Regions from separate parts of the Actinosynnema sp. NPDC059335 genome, predicted to be linked through region 2. Evidence: riboswitches for the same ligand, from Rfam matches in the RefSeq annotation. Region 2 holds a riboswitch; the other holds the start of a gene.
The links. A riboswitch is a leader RNA that binds a small molecule or an ion and turns the genes downstream of it on or off. The one in region 2 is predicted to bind cobalamin.
Positions count from the first base shown of each region.

Region 1: linked by a shared signal. The riboswitch ahead of ACFXGA_RS34945 (prenyltransferase/squalene oxidase repeat-containing protein) and the one ahead of ACFXGA_RS00975 (ribonucleotide reductase N-terminal alpha domain-containing protein) in region 2 are both predicted to bind cobalamin.

Region 1 covers NZ_JBHYXZ010000179.1:370-7,477, reverse strand. Annotated here, with positions in the region: gene ACFXGA_RS34970 (hypothetical protein) at 1-114, shown strand, start outside; gene ACFXGA_RS34965 (ECF transporter S component) at 59-895, opposite strand; gene ACFXGA_RS34960 (ABC transporter ATP-binding protein) at 892-2,640, opposite strand; gene ACFXGA_RS34955 (energy-coupling factor transporter transmembrane component T) at 2,637-3,698, opposite strand; gene ACFXGA_RS34950 (hypothetical protein) at 3,695-4,531, opposite strand; gene ACFXGA_RS34945 (prenyltransferase/squalene oxidase repeat-containing protein) at 4,528-5,838, opposite strand; cobalamin riboswitch at 5,930-6,054, opposite strand; gene ACFXGA_RS34940 (cytochrome P450) at 6,148-7,108, shown strand, end outside.
Region 2 covers NZ_JBHYXZ010000002.1:59,774-66,881, forward strand. Annotated here, with positions in the region: gene kdpA (potassium-transporting ATPase subunit KdpA) at 1-999, opposite strand, end outside; gene kdpF (K(+)-transporting ATPase subunit F) at 999-1,100, opposite strand; gene ACFXGA_RS00955 (hypothetical protein) at 1,097-1,225, opposite strand; gene ACFXGA_RS00960 (hypothetical protein) at 1,704-2,222, shown strand; gene ACFXGA_RS00965 (acyl-CoA thioesterase) at 2,375-2,872, opposite strand; gene metE (5-methyltetrahydropteroyltriglutamate--homocysteine S-methyltransferase) at 2,869-5,103, opposite strand; cobalamin riboswitch at 5,223-5,433, opposite strand; cobalamin riboswitch at 5,613-5,824, shown strand; partial or broken gene ACFXGA_RS00975 (ribonucleotide reductase N-terminal alpha domain-containing protein) at 5,944-7,108, shown strand, end outside.

The DNA of each region.
Region 1 (7,108 bases), on a different contig from region 2:
TCGGACCTCGACCGCACGACGGTGGCGGTGGCCGAGGCCGAGGTCGCCACGGGCCACCTCACATCGGCGGCGCTGGACGCGGTGGCGGAGGTGGCGGCGCGGCTCCCGGCGTGAGCGCGGGGTCGCCGAACGAGGCGCGGCGCGCGGCCCGGCGCAGCGTCCGCAGCAGCACCGGGCCGGTCACCAGGACCAGGATCGTGGTGGTGATCGCGCGGCCGACGTCCCAGCCGAGCGAGGTGGCGAGGCTGAACGCCACCACGCGGACCAGGTTGTCCAGGATCGGCGCGCCCGGCTGGAACGACAGCGACGTGCTGCCCGCGCCCAGCGCGAACGGCCAGAACGACAGGTTCAGCAGCAGCCCGTACACCAGCGAGGCGACGGCGCTGTACCCGCCCAGCAGCGCCAACTCGGCCTTGCCGCGGGCGGGCGGCAGCAGCCCCGCGCCGAGCGCCACCCACGCCGCGGCGAGCATCTGGTAGGGCAGCCACGGCCCGACGCCGCCGGTGAGCAGGGCCGACGCGAACAGCATCGTGTTGCCCAGCACGAACCCGAAACCGGGCCCGAAGACCCGGCCGCCCAGCACGAGCAGGAAGAACACCGTCTCGACACCCGCCGTGCCCGCCCCGAGGGGCCGGATCGCCGCGCCCAGCGCGGACAGCACGCCCAGCATCGCCACGGCCTTCGCGTCCAGGCCGCCCTCGCTGATCTCGGCCAGCACGACCGCCAGCACGAGCGGCAGCAGCAGGGCGAACACCCACGGCGCGGTCGCGCCTTGGGCGATCACGGCGTCCGCGGACACCAGCAGCGGCCACCCGAACGCGACGACGCTGATCGCGGCGGCCACGCCCAGGGCGACGGCGGCGCGGGACCGGATCCGGACGGGCGCGCCGTTCACCGGGCCGCCAGGGCCGCGCGCACGTCCGCCACGGTCAGCCACTGCTGCGGTGCGAGCACCTTCGCCACCTGCGGCGAGAACACCGGCGACGCGGTGACCACCTCGGCGGTCGGCCCGTCGGCCACCACCTCGCCCTCGGCGAGCACCACCACGCGGGTCGCGTACTCGGCCACGAACTCCACGTCGTGGGTTGCCAGCACGACCGCGTGCCCGTCGTCGGCGAGGTCCCGCAACGCCTCGGCCAGCCGCGTCTTCGCCGGGTAGTCCAGGCCCCGGGTCGGCTCGTCCAGCAGCACGGCGCGCGGCGACGGGGTGAGCGCCACCGCCAGCACCAGCGCGAGCCGCTGCCCCTCGGACAGGTCGCGCGGGTGGCGGTCGTCCGGGATGCCCGGCGCGAGCCGGTCCAGGAACTCGCGGCACGTGCCCGGGGACCGGCCGGACTCGCGGTCGGCCTGCGCGCACTCGCCGCCGACCGTGTGCAGGTACAGCAGGTCGCCGGGCTGCTGCGGCACCAGGCCGACGGCGCGCCGCCGCGGTCCGGGCTTCAGCGTCGCCGGGTCCACGTCCTCCACCGCCACCTCGCCGCCGGACCGCTTGCCGGTGCCCTGCACGGCCCACAGCAGGCTGGACTTGCCGGACCCGTTGCGGCCCATCACCGCGACCCGCTCACCCGCGCCGACGTCCAGCGACACGCCGCGCAGCGCGTCCACGGCGGAGTAGCGGACCCGCAGGTCCCGAACCCGCACCAGGCCCGCTGCCGGTGACGACGTGGACGACGCCGGCGCGAGCCGTGCAGGCGCGGACGACGCGGATGTGGGCGTGGGTGGCGACGACGTGGACGACGCGGATGTGGGCGCGGGCGCGGGTGGCGCGGATGTAGGTGGCGCGGGCGTGGACGACGTGCGCGCGGGTGGAGTGGATGCGGGTGGCGTGGCGAGGCGGTCGCGCAAGGGACCGGCCCTGCGCCGCGCGTCCCGGATGGACACCGGCACCGGGTCCCACCCGGCGAGCCGGCCCAGCCGCACCACGGGCGGCGCGACCGGGGCGTCCGCCAGGACCGGACCGGGGTCGCCCGCGACCGGCGGCAGCCCGCCGCCCGGCAGCCACACCACGCGGTCGGCGTACTGCGCGACCCGTTCCAGCCGGTGCTCGGCGATCAGCACGGTCATGCCGAGGTCGTGCACCAGCCGGTGCACCGCGGCCAGCACGTCCTCCGCCGCGCCGGGGTCCAGCGCCGAGGTCGGCTCGTCCAGGACCAGCACCCGCGGGTGCGCGGTGAGGGCCGCGCCGACGGCCACGCGCTGCTGCTGCCCGCCGGACAGGGCGGCCAGCGGGCGGCGGCGCAGGTCGGCCAGCCCGAGCAGGTCCAGCGTCTCCTCGACCCGCTTGCGCATCACCGGGTTGGGCAGTCCCAGCGACTCCATCGAGTACGCCAGCTCCTCCTCGACCGAGTCGGTGACGAACCCGGCCTGCGGGTCCTGCGCCACCACGCCGACCACGTCCGCCAGCTCGCGCGGCGGGTGCGTGCGGGTGTCGCGGCCGTCCACCAGCACGCGGCCGGTGAGCGTGCCGCCGGTGAAGTGCGGCACCAGCCCGTTGACCGCGCGCAACAGCGTCGACTTGCCCGACCCGGTCCGCCCGACCACCAGGCACAGCTCGCCCTCCGGCACGTGCAGGTCCACCCCGGCCAACGCGGGCGCGGCGGCGTCGCGGTAGGTGACGGAGACGTTCTCGAACCGGATCACTGGCCCATCCTGTTCCTGGCGACGACAACGGGCGCGAGCGCGCACAGCAGGCCGACCGCGGGCAGCAGCGGCAGTTCGGGCGGGACCAGCGGCACGGTGTCCGGGGTCAGCGCCGCCCGGCCGAGGCCGTCCGGGGCGAGGTACGTCGCCAGTGCGGCGAGCAGGCCGGACGCGGCGATCAGCAGCTCCCGCGGCCCCCACCGGTCCGGCCGGTACCGGCTGCGCCGCACCCGCCGCGACCCGGTCCACAGGCCCGCGACGGCCAGCGCCGCCCCGGCCGCCAGCATCGGCGTGCCGACCGTGTTCGGGGTGCCGCCGCCGAGCAGCCCGTACGCGCCGACGCACAACCCGACCAGGCCGCCCAGCACCAGCACGCCCGTCAGCACCCTGGTCCGCCGCGGCAGCCCCGCCGCCCGGCCGTAGCCGCGCGAGTCCATCGCCGCGGCCAGCACCAGGGACCGCTCGAACGCGTCCTCCAGCACCGGCACCATCAGCACCCGCATCGCCTTCACGCCGCGCACGGCGTCACCCCGCAACGCCCGCGCCCGGCGCACCGACCGCGCGCTGGCCACGAGCTGCGGCGCGACCGTCAACGCCACCACCACCGCCACGCTCACCTCGTACAACGCGGCCGGCAGCGACCGCAGCAGCCGCTTGGCGTTGGCCAACGCGTTCGCCGCGCCCACGCAGCACAGCAACGTGGCGAGCTGGAGCCCCTGGTACAGCGCGAAAGCGAGACCCTCGGCGCTCACCGGACCACCCAGCCGGATGCCCTTCGCCCAGTCGGGCAGCGGGATCTCGGGCAGCGTCACGAGCACGGTCGGCCCGCCCACACCGCCGAGCAGCACGTGCAGCACCACCCGGACGGCGAGCACCACCAGGGCGAACTTGAGGAACACCCCGTACGCGCTCGCCCACGGCGTGTCCTCGCGGCACGACACGGCGACGTACCCGGCGACCGCGATCACCAGCGCCAGCAGCAGCGGGTTGGTGGTGCGGGCCGCGACGGCGGCCAGGCACAACGCCCACAGCCACCACGCACCGGGGTGCAGGCTCACTCCGCCGCCCTGGCGCGCCGCCGCGCGGTCCACACCCCGAGGCCGGCCAACACGGCGACCACCACGATCCCGATCACCAGGCCGACCGCGCCGCCCGAGTCCGGCGTCGGCTCGGCTCCTGCTTCCGGTGACGCGCCGTCCGTCGGCACGACCGGACTCGACGAAGTTCCGCCGACCGTCGTTTCCTCGGCGGAGGAAGGCGGCGTGGTCGTCGTCTCCGCCGTGGTGGTGGTCGTCTCCTGCGTGGGTTCGGCGGTCGGCGGGCCGGGCTGCCGCGGCGCGGGCGGTTGCGGCTGATTCGGTTGGCCGGGTTGACCCGGTTGCGCCGGGTTCGGCGCGGGCTGCCCAGGGTCGGGCGCGGGGGGCGCCGGTGGGGCGGGCTTCGGCGCGGGCGCCGGCGGCGCGATGCCCGGCGGCTCGCCCGCGCCGAACGACCAGCCCTCGACGGTGCCCGGCGCGGGGTCGTACGCGCTCGCGCTCGTGCTGCTGTAGACCCACGACTCGCCGGGCCGGCCGTGCCAGTAGCCCCAGTAGGCCGTGGTCGGCGACGTGGTCCGGCACGGGTCGCTGCTCGGCTTGCCGTTGATCCGGCACACGAACCCCGGCTGGAGGGCGGCGAACGTGTAGCCGAATCCGGCGGCGCTGAGCGCGGCCGTCCCCGTGGCGGGGTCACCGGGCGCGCACCCGGTCTGCACGCCGCCGCCCAACGAGCGGAAGTCCACGACGACCGTGACGCCCGCGCAGTCAGCCGCCTGCGCGGTCAGCGGGGCGTTCGTCATCGCGAGCCCGACGACGGCCGCCGCCGTCAGCGCTCGCGCCCACCGGCCGGTCACTTCCGCGCATCCGCGTACCGCTTGCGCGACAACAGGACCGTGAGCACCCCGCCGACCAGCAGCAGCGCGCCGACCCACAGCGCCGGGCCGACGTCCGCGCCGGTGCGGGCCAGGTTGCCCCGGTTGGCCGTCACGGCCACCACCGCGGCGGTCGTGGTGGTGGCCGTGACGGAGGCGTCCGTCGTGGTGGTGGTCGCGTCGGTGCCGGTGGTCGTCGTGGTGTCGGTGCTCGTGGTGGTGGCCGCGGTCGACGACGTGGTGGTGGCCGGGCAGTCCAGCACCGGCGTGCCCGGCGTGCCGCCGTCGGCCGTCAGGTCGCCGAAGCCGACGCCGACCAGGCCGAGGACGCCCTGCGCGCTGGCGCGCAACGACGAGGTCTGCTGGAAGCCCGTCGCGTCGAACGCGATCGCGCCCCGGTCGGCCTCGGCGGCCGTGCAGCCGACCTGGAGCGAGGTGAGGAACCGGACGGCGAGGTCCGCGGTGGCCGTGCGGCCGCCCGCGCGCAACGCCTGCGCGGCCAGGCCGGTGCTGTTGGCGTTGCCCGCGTCGGTCGCGCCCTCGTCGCGGAAGCCGCCGCCGGGCTGCTGCACGCCCTCCAGCCAGTCGAGGGCCTCGCCGGCCGCGGCGGTGTCGCCGACGGCCACCAGCGCCTGCACGGCCATGGACGTGGCGTCCACGTGCGACACGCAGGGCGTGGCCTCCAGGATCAGCGGGAAGCCGCCGTCCCCGCACTGCTGACCGACGAGGTAGTCCACGGCGGCCCGCGGCGCGCCCTGCGCGCGGTCCAGGGCGAGCACCGCGAACGCCTGGCTGAACCCGTTGGAGAAGTCGCCGTACTGCGACTTGTTGACGAACCGGCCGGACGGGGCCTGCAACGCGGTGAGGCCCGCGATCAGGTCCTCGCCGCCGAAGTCCGACGGGTCGCCGCCGCGGACCTGGACGGCCAGCGCCAGCTTCGCGTAGGAGCCCGCGAACGACTCGGCGGGGTCGTCGAAGTGCAGGTAGTTGGCGATGACCTCCGGCCGGGCGAGCCACGCGAGCGCCTTGTCCGCGCTGTCGGAGGCCACCCCGGCGGCGGTGAACGCGAACAGCGCGTCCAACGTCGAGCCCTGGTCGGGGGAGGTCGTGCCGGGGTAGAGGAAGTGGTCGCCGTCGACGAGCTGCCGGGCCAGCCACCCCGCGGCGGCGTCGCTCGCGTCCGTCGTCGGCACCGCCCGCGCCTCGTCCTGGCTCCGTGCGGCGGGGGCGAGCGCGAGCGCGGTGACAGCGGCGGCGGCGATGACGGCGGCGGTCCGTCTCAACGACATGTTCTGCCTTTCCGGGGCGCAAGGCGCGAGCGGACCCCGGACAGCCGTGCTCGCCGCTTCCCGGGCTCCGACCCGTTGACCTCGACGGTGTCAGGAGCGTGGCACGCGCGACGGGTGTTCGGGCTCGTCCCCGGGAGGGGCCTACCGTTGCGGGTCAGCGCCGGATTTCGACCGGCTTCCCCCGTTTCGCGCGCGATTGCCGATCGTCTGTCAAGGACCCTGTCGTGTCAATCCGCCTCTAGCGCGATGCTGCTCACCCCTACGTACGGTTACCGTCGGTCGATTCGATCTGGGGAAGAGGGGTGTTCGATGACGACTCTGGCGTCCGTGCGCGACGGCTTGGTGGCGTGGGTCGCACGGCGTTCGGCGACGCGGTGGGTGCTGGGCAAGATCGGTTCGCGGGCGTTGTCGCTGCTCCCGGACCGGGCGCTGGTCCCGTTGAAGCGGGACGGGGTGGTGCCGGTCGCCGAGTTGGAGCGGATGCGGGAGGCCGGCGCGGTGCACCGGATCCCGGTGCCGTTCGGCTTGCGGGTGTGGTTGGTCACGGGGCAGGACGAGGCGAGGAAGGTGCTGTCCGACACAGGCGCGTTCAGCAACGACTACGCGCGGCTCGGCGCGGCGGTCGGGCGCATCGAGCAGTCGCCCGGCGGCCTCGGCTTCGCCGACCCGCCCGACCACACCCGGCTGCGCAAGCTGCTCACGCCGGAGTTCACCATGCGGCGGCTGTCGCGGCTGGTGCCGCGCATCGACGCGATCGTGACCGAGCGGCTGGACGCCATGGAGGCCGTCGACGGGCCGGTCGACCTGGTCAAGGAGTTCGCGCTGCCGATCCCGTCGCTGACGATCTGCGAGCTGCTGGGCGTGCCCTACGAGGACCGCGACCGGTTCCAGGAGCTGGCGGCGGCGCGGTTCGACCTGTTCGGCGGCGCGGGGCAGGCGTTGGGCGCGATCTCGGAGTCGCTGTCCTACATGGAGGAGATCGTGCGCCGCGAGCGCCGGTCGCCGGGCGACGGGCTGATCGGCTCGATCATCCGCCAGCACGGGGACGACGTGAGCGACGTCGAGCTGGCGGGCCTGGCCGACGGCGTGCTGACCGGGGGGTTCGACACCACGGCGTCGATGCTGGCGCTGGGCGCGATCGTGCTGCTGAAGGACGACGCGGCGCGTGCCGCGATGCGTGACGACGACGCGGCCGCCGCGCCGCTGGTGGAGGAGCTGCTGCGGCACCTGAGCGTGGTGCAGGTGGCGTTCCCGAGGTTCGCCCGGCACC
Region 2 (7,108 bases):
CATCGAGTTCACCGCACCTGTCGACGTGGCCGTGGTGGTGTTGGCGAACAACGCGCTCGACGGGACGCCGAACCGCAGTTCCTTGCCCTCCAACGGACGCAGGCCGCTCGCCTCCGCCGCCCAGATCACCGCCAACATCGCGCTCCACAACGCGCCCATCACGCCGAGCAGCACATACCCCTGCCGGCGGTCGCCGACCATCGTGCCGAAGGTGCGGGTGAGCGACACCGGGATGACCAGAATCAGGAAGATCTCGATGAGGTTGGACCAGGCGTTGGGGTTCTCGAACGGGTGGGCGGAGTTGGCGTTGAGCACCCCGCCGCCGTTGGTGCCCAACTCCTTGATCGCCTCCTGGCTCGCCACCGGTGCCGTGGCGACGAGCTGCCCGTCGACGTCCACACCGGACTTCAGGCTCATCACCACGCCGGTGGCGACCAGGACGATCGCGAACATGAACGCCACCGGCAGCAGGACGCGGATCGTGCCGCGGGTCAGGTCGACCCAGAAGTTGCCCAACCGGTCGGTGCGGCTGCGGACGAACCCGCGCACCAGGGCCATCGCCACCGCCAGGCCCACCGCGGCGGAGACGAAGTTCTGCACCGTCAACCCGATCATCTGCACGGTGTGCCCCATGACGGTCTCGGGCACGTAGGACTGCCAGTTCGTGTTGGTCACGAAGCTGACCGCGGTGTTGAACGCCATGCCCGGGGGCACGTTGCCCCGGTCGTAGGCCCACGGCAGCACCGACTGCACCCGCTGGAGCACGTAGAGCAGCACCACGCCGACGAAGGAGAACCCCAGCACGCCCAGCGCGTATGTGCCCCAGCGCTGCTCGGAGTCCGGATCGACGCGCGCGACCTTGTAGACCGCGCGTTCCACCTTGGAATGCTCGGCACCCGTGTAGACGCGGGCCATGTAGTCGCCGAACGGCCGGTACACCACGGCCAGGGCGACGATCAGCAGACCGACCTGGAGCAGACCGGCCACAGTAGAGGACATCAGAATTTCTCCGGACGGACCAGCGCGACGAACAGGTACCCGATCAACAGCAGGGCCAGCACACCGCCGACGGTGTTGGCCATCACCCCGGTGCCGCTCACAACCGCCCCAGACCGCGCACGCCGAGCGCCAGCAGCAGGAACACACCTATGATCAGCAGCACGTAGGCCAGATCGGCCATCTCCGCGCCCCTTCCCGACTCCGAGCGGTCTCGACGGACCGCCATGCCGGAAAGGATGCACCCGGAAGTGGCCGGCCCACGGATGCCTGACGGGTCCCTAACGCCCTCGATCCGGTCCCTTACGCGATGTTGACGACCGGGAGACGCCGGTCTCACCGCAGGTCACGACCGGGTTAACCACGATCGCTGCGGGCGCTGCGCACAGTGACGAGCACGAGGCGGTCGAGCGCCTGTCCCGGCTGGTCGCCCGGTAGCTGCAGCGTTCGGCGTCTTCGGCGACCGACTGGGCCGCGCCAGAATCTGAACCGTGCTCACAGGCGGCTGCCGAACCGGCGTCGTACCGGACTCCGCAGTCACGTACTGCTACCCAGTTGTTCGGATTCAGCACTCCCAGTAATTATTGGCAAGCTCAGTTCGTCCACGCCCGACCTGTGCCGAGCAGGCCGCCCGGTAGCAGGCGCACAGGATCGGCGGGAGAACCCACCCTGAAAGAATCGGAGCGAGGACAAAGGAGTCTGCTCAGATGACCTCACCCCTGTTATCGAGGATCGGTCGCGCTGCCGCCGTGGCGTTCACGGCCATCGCAACCACTTCCACCCTCACCGGCGGCGCGAGCGCCGACCCGGCCGCAGCGGCGGTGCCGTTCAAGGCCGAGCACACTGACCGCTGCCTGAGCAGCCACACCACCGGCCAGTTGGCCTGGCGCAACGCGCTGCCGGTCCCGACGCCCCACCCCGTGACCGCGGTCAAGGTCACCGGTGAGGTCGCGCTGCGCAACGCCACCCCGTGCGCCCCGCCCACCCGAGCCGTCGCGGTGGCCGTGTTCACCGCCTACAACGGCCGCACCGCCGTCGATACCGAGCGCCAGAGCACCACCGGCGCGACCAAGTTCGAGTTCGTGCTCTCCGTGCCGCTCGTCCCGACGCCGACCCCGGTGCCCATCGACCGCGTCACCGTCCAGGTCTGCCACACCGCCATCACCCCCATCCCCGAACCAGGCCCGCTCACCTGCGGCGACATCTCCACCTACCCCATCTCCTGACCCGTGCGGCGGGTGTGGCGGGCGATCCACCCCGTCATACCCGCCACCCGGTCGATGACGGGTGATCACTCATCGCCGTCATCGCCACGGTCATCGTCTCCGTCGTCATCGTCATCGTCGAGGTCGACCGGGGATAGGTCGGCCGGTTGCGGTCACACCCCGACCGTCCTGGAGGCGACGATCGCCCGACTGCGGGCCAGGCGGTGGGTGCGGCGGATCTCCGCCTCCGCACGGCGGCGGCGGTCCTCGGCGCTGTCCGGCACCACGGGCGGGACCGGCCGCGGACGGCCGTCGTGGTCCACGGCCACCAGCACCACGTAGGCCGAGGCCACGTGCACCGCGGGCACCGAGCGGTCCCAACGGTCGGCGGTGACCCGCACCCCGACCTCCATCGAGGTGTTGCCGGTCCAGTTGACCTGGGCGTGCAGGTGCAGCACGTCACCCACGCGCACCGGGACCAGGAACACCATCTCGTCGACCGCGACCGTCACCGACGGGCCCTCGCAGTGCCGCGCCGAGACCACCCCGGCCAGCGAGTCGACCAGCTTCATCAGCACCCCGCCGTGCACGGTGCCCATCAGGTTGGTGTCGTGGTCGTCGGTGATCCGCGAGATCGTCAACCTCGACGCGGCGGTGGGCTTGCCGCTCACCCCAACTCCGCCCGCACCCGCCGGGCCGCGGCAACCAGGGTGCGCAGCGCCGGTTCGACCTCGCGGTAGCCGCGGGTCTTCAGGCCGCAGTCGGGGTTGACCCACAGCCGGTTTCCCGGCAGTACCCGCGCGGCGGCGGCCACCAGCTCGACGACCTCGTCCACGTCGGGTACCCGCGGCGAGTGGATGTCGTACACGCCGGGGCCCACGCCGCGGCTGAAACCGTTGGCCCGCAGGTCTTCCAGGATTTCCATCTTGGACCGTGCGGCCTCGATGGTGGTCACGTCCGCACCCAGGCCGTCGATGGCGTCGATGACCTCGCCGAACTCCGAGTAGCACAGATGCGTGTGTACCTGGGTCTCCGGTGCGGCGCCGGAGGTGGCCAGGCGGAACGCGGCCACCGACCACTCCAGGTAGGCGGGTTGGTCGGCGGCGCGCAGCGGCAGCAGCTCGCGCAGCGCGGGCTCGTCGACCTGCACGATGCGGATGCCGGCGGCCTCCAGGTCGGCGACCTCGTCGCGCAGCGCCAGCGCCACCTGGTCGGCGGTGTCGGCCAGGGGCTGGTCGTCGCGGACGAACGACCACGCCAGGATCGTCACCGGCCCGGTCAGCATGCCCTTGACCGGCCGTTCGGTCAGCGATTGGGCGAAACTCGCCCACGGCACGGTGATCGGTCCGGGGCGGGTGACGTCGCCGTGCAGGATCGGCGGGCGCACGCAGCGCGAGCCGTAGGACTGCACCCAGCCGTGCTCGGTGGTGGCGAAGCCGTCCAGGTGCTCGGCGAAGTACTGCACCATGTCATTGCGCTCGGGCTCGCCGTGCACCAGCACGTCCAGCCCGATGTCCTCCTGAAGCGCGATGACACGGGCGATCTCGGCGCGCATCCGCTCGACGTACTCCGCCTGCGACAGCGCACCCGACCGCAGTTCCGCGCGAGCAGTGCGGATGTCGGCGGTTTGGGGGAACGAGCCGATGGTCGTGGTCGCCAGCGGCGGGAGGTCCAGGCGGTCTTCCTGGGCGGCGGCGCGGTGGGCGTAGGGCGCGCGTTCGCGGTCCTGCGGGCGCAGCGCGGCCAGCCGGGCCCGCACGGCCTCGTCACGGCGGGGGCTCGCGGCGGGCTCGTCGGCCTGGCCGGCCCACGCGCCGGTCACGCCCTCGCGCAGCGCGCGGCCTAGCAGCACGACCTCGCGGACCTTCTGCCTGGCGAACGCCAGCCGCGACCGCACCGCCGGGTCCAGCCCGGTCTCCGCGTCGAGGTCGTAGGGCACGTGCAGCAGCGTCGAGGAAGTCGACACCGCCACCTCGCCTGCCGAACCGAGCAGCGACACCGCCGTGGCCAGCGCCTTCCGCAGGTCGGTGCGCCACACGTTGCGGCCGTCCACCACCCCGGCCACCAGCGTCTTGTCCCGCAGCGCCGGGATGCCCGCGATCCCGTCAACCGCGCCCGCGACCAGGTCCACGCCGATCGCCTCGACGGCCGTGCCCGCCAGCACCGGCAGGGCGGGGCCGAGGCTGCCGTAGTAGCCGGTGACCAGGAGCTTCGGGCGGGCGTTGAGCGAGGCCAGCCGGGTGTAGGCCCGGCCCAGCGCGGCCAGGTCCGTTTCCGCGCGGTCGGCGGCGAAGGCCAGCTCGTCGAGCTGGACCCACACCACGCCCTGCGCCGCCAGCACAACCAGCAGCTCGGCGTAGACGTCCACCAGGTCGTCCAGCCGCGCCAGCGGGTCGGCGCCCTTGGCCAGCAGCAGGAACGTCACCGGGCCCAGCAGCACCGGCCGGGTCTCGATCCCCAGCCGGCGGGCCTGCCGGTAGTCGGCCAGCGGCTTGTCCCCGGCCAGCCGGAACACCGTGTCCGGGCCGATCTCGGGCACCAGGTAGTGGTAGTTGGTGTCGAACCACTTCGTCAGCTCCAGCGGCGGCGCCTGCGCGTCGCCCCGTGCCGCCGCGAAGTAGGAGTCCAGCTCGTGCTCGCGCCGGTAGCGGTCCGGGACCGCGCCGACGAGGAACGCCGTGTCGAGCACCTGGTCGTAGAACGAGAACGTGTTGGACGGGATCGAGTCCAGCCCGGCGTCGCGCAACTCCCGCCACGTTGCCGCGCGCAGGTCGGCAGCGGTGGCGAGCAGGGTGTCCCGGTCGGTCCTCCCCGCCCAGTACGCCTCCACGGCGCGCTTGAGTTCCCGATGGGGACCGATCCTCGGATATCCGAGCACGGTGGCGCCGATACCGCTGGTCACAAGCTCTCTCCTCGCGAGCGTGCGTGAAGTCCGGTCGCTGTCACGGGCACGCTTCGCGGGCGGCACTCGGCCGCGTCCGCGCGAGCCCTCCCGCGAGGCTCCCGGACACCGCGTACCCGGTGGGTGCGCGGACCGGTGGCAGGTCTTCGGACTCACGGGCGTCGAACCCACTCCTACCGGCCGTCGCTTCCCACGCGGAGCGCGCAGTGCTTGGTTGACGGCTTTCGTTCCCGTTCACCGCTGCGGGGCAGTCCCGGATTCGCACCGGGTTCCCTCTTGCCTCGCCTCCGCCGTCACCGACGCGGGCGAACCACCAGCGACGGCAGCGTAGCGCACCGCGGGAACACCGCTCAGAATCCGGGAACCGCCTGGTGCGCATCGGTGATGCGTGAGCGGTGCCCTCCTCGTCCGGGAACGGGCTGCTGTTTGAAGGATGAACCCCGAGAGCGGGCCGGCGCAGCGGACACGTGTCCATGTGGGGGTGGGTTGCGCGGCGATCTACAACATGTAGTGTTCCCGCCGTCGATGGTTCCGACGCCCTCCGAGGGCCGAGGAGGCAAGAGGGAACCCGGTGCGAATCCGGGACTGCCCCGCAGCGGTGAGTGGGAACGACCGCCGTCACGAAGCACTGCGCGTCACGCGTGGGAAGCGACGGCCAGTAGGTCCGGTGTCAGCCGGGTGTCCGCGAGTCCGAAGACCTGCCGTCGGTGCGCGCGCCGGCCGGCGTGCGCGTGTCCGGGGCCTCGTGGGCGGGCCGACACGGATCAGCGTGCCGTCGCGCACGCGCTCTGTGGCACCCCCGCGTGCTCCGGGCCGCTCCAGGCTCGCGAGGAGAGGGCTGTGTCGACCACAACCACGAGCACCACCGCGCAGGTGCGGGTGATCCGCCGCGACGGCAGTGCCTCGGCGTTCGACGCCACCAGGATCGCGGTGGCGATGACCAAGGCGTTCCTGGCCGTGGAGGGCGACGCCGCCGCGTCGTCTTCCCGCCTGCACCCCCTGGTGGAAGACCTGACGGCGCAGGTGGGGGCCGCGCTGCTCAAGCGCGCGCGGCCGGATGTCGCGCTGCACGTCGAGCAGATCCAGGACCAGGTGGAACTGGTGCTGATGCGCGGCGGTCACCACGAGGTGGCCCGTGCCTACGTGCTCTACCGCGAGGAGCACGCCAAGGCCCGCGAGGTCGTGCCCGCCGCATCGGAGTTCCGCGTCAAGGGTCCGGACGGCGAGCTGGTCCTGCTGGACTGGGACCGCGTGGGCGTCGTGGTCGGTGAGGCGTGCGCGGGCCTGGCCGACACCTCGCCGGAGGTCGTGCTGGCCGAGGTGCGGCGCACCGTCTACGACGGCATCACGGTCGACGAGCTGGCCGTGGCGCTGGTGATGGCGGCGCGGACGCTGGTGGAGACCGAGCCGAACTACTCGTTCGTGGCCGCCCGGCTGTTGCTGGACCGGCTGCGCCGCGAGGTGCTGACCCGGCTCGCCGGACGCCCGGTCGAGGCCACCGGCGAGCAGATGTCCTACGTGGACTACTTCCCGGCCTACGTGCGCCTGGGCATCGAGCTGGACCGGCTCGACCCGGAGCTGGCGGACTTCGACGTCGAGCGCCTGGCCGCCGCGATCCACCCGGAGCGGGACACGAAGTTCGACTTCCTGGGGATGCAGACGCTCTACGACCGGTACTTCCTGCACGACCACGGCACCCGTTACGAGCTGCCGCAGGCGTTCTTCATGCGCGTGGCGATGGGCCTGGCCCTGCGCGAGGACGACCGGGAAGCGCGCGCGATCGAGTTCTACGAGCTGCTGTCCTCGTTCGACTTCATGGCCTCGACGCCCACGCTGTTCAACTCCGGCACCACCCGCCCTCAACTCTCGTCGTGCTTCCTGACCACCGTGGACGACGACCTGGACGGCATCTTCCGCGGGTACCGGAACAACGCGCTGCTGGCGAAGTTCTCCGGTGGCCTGGGCAACGACTGGACGCCGGTGGGGGGCCGGGGGGCGGCCCGAA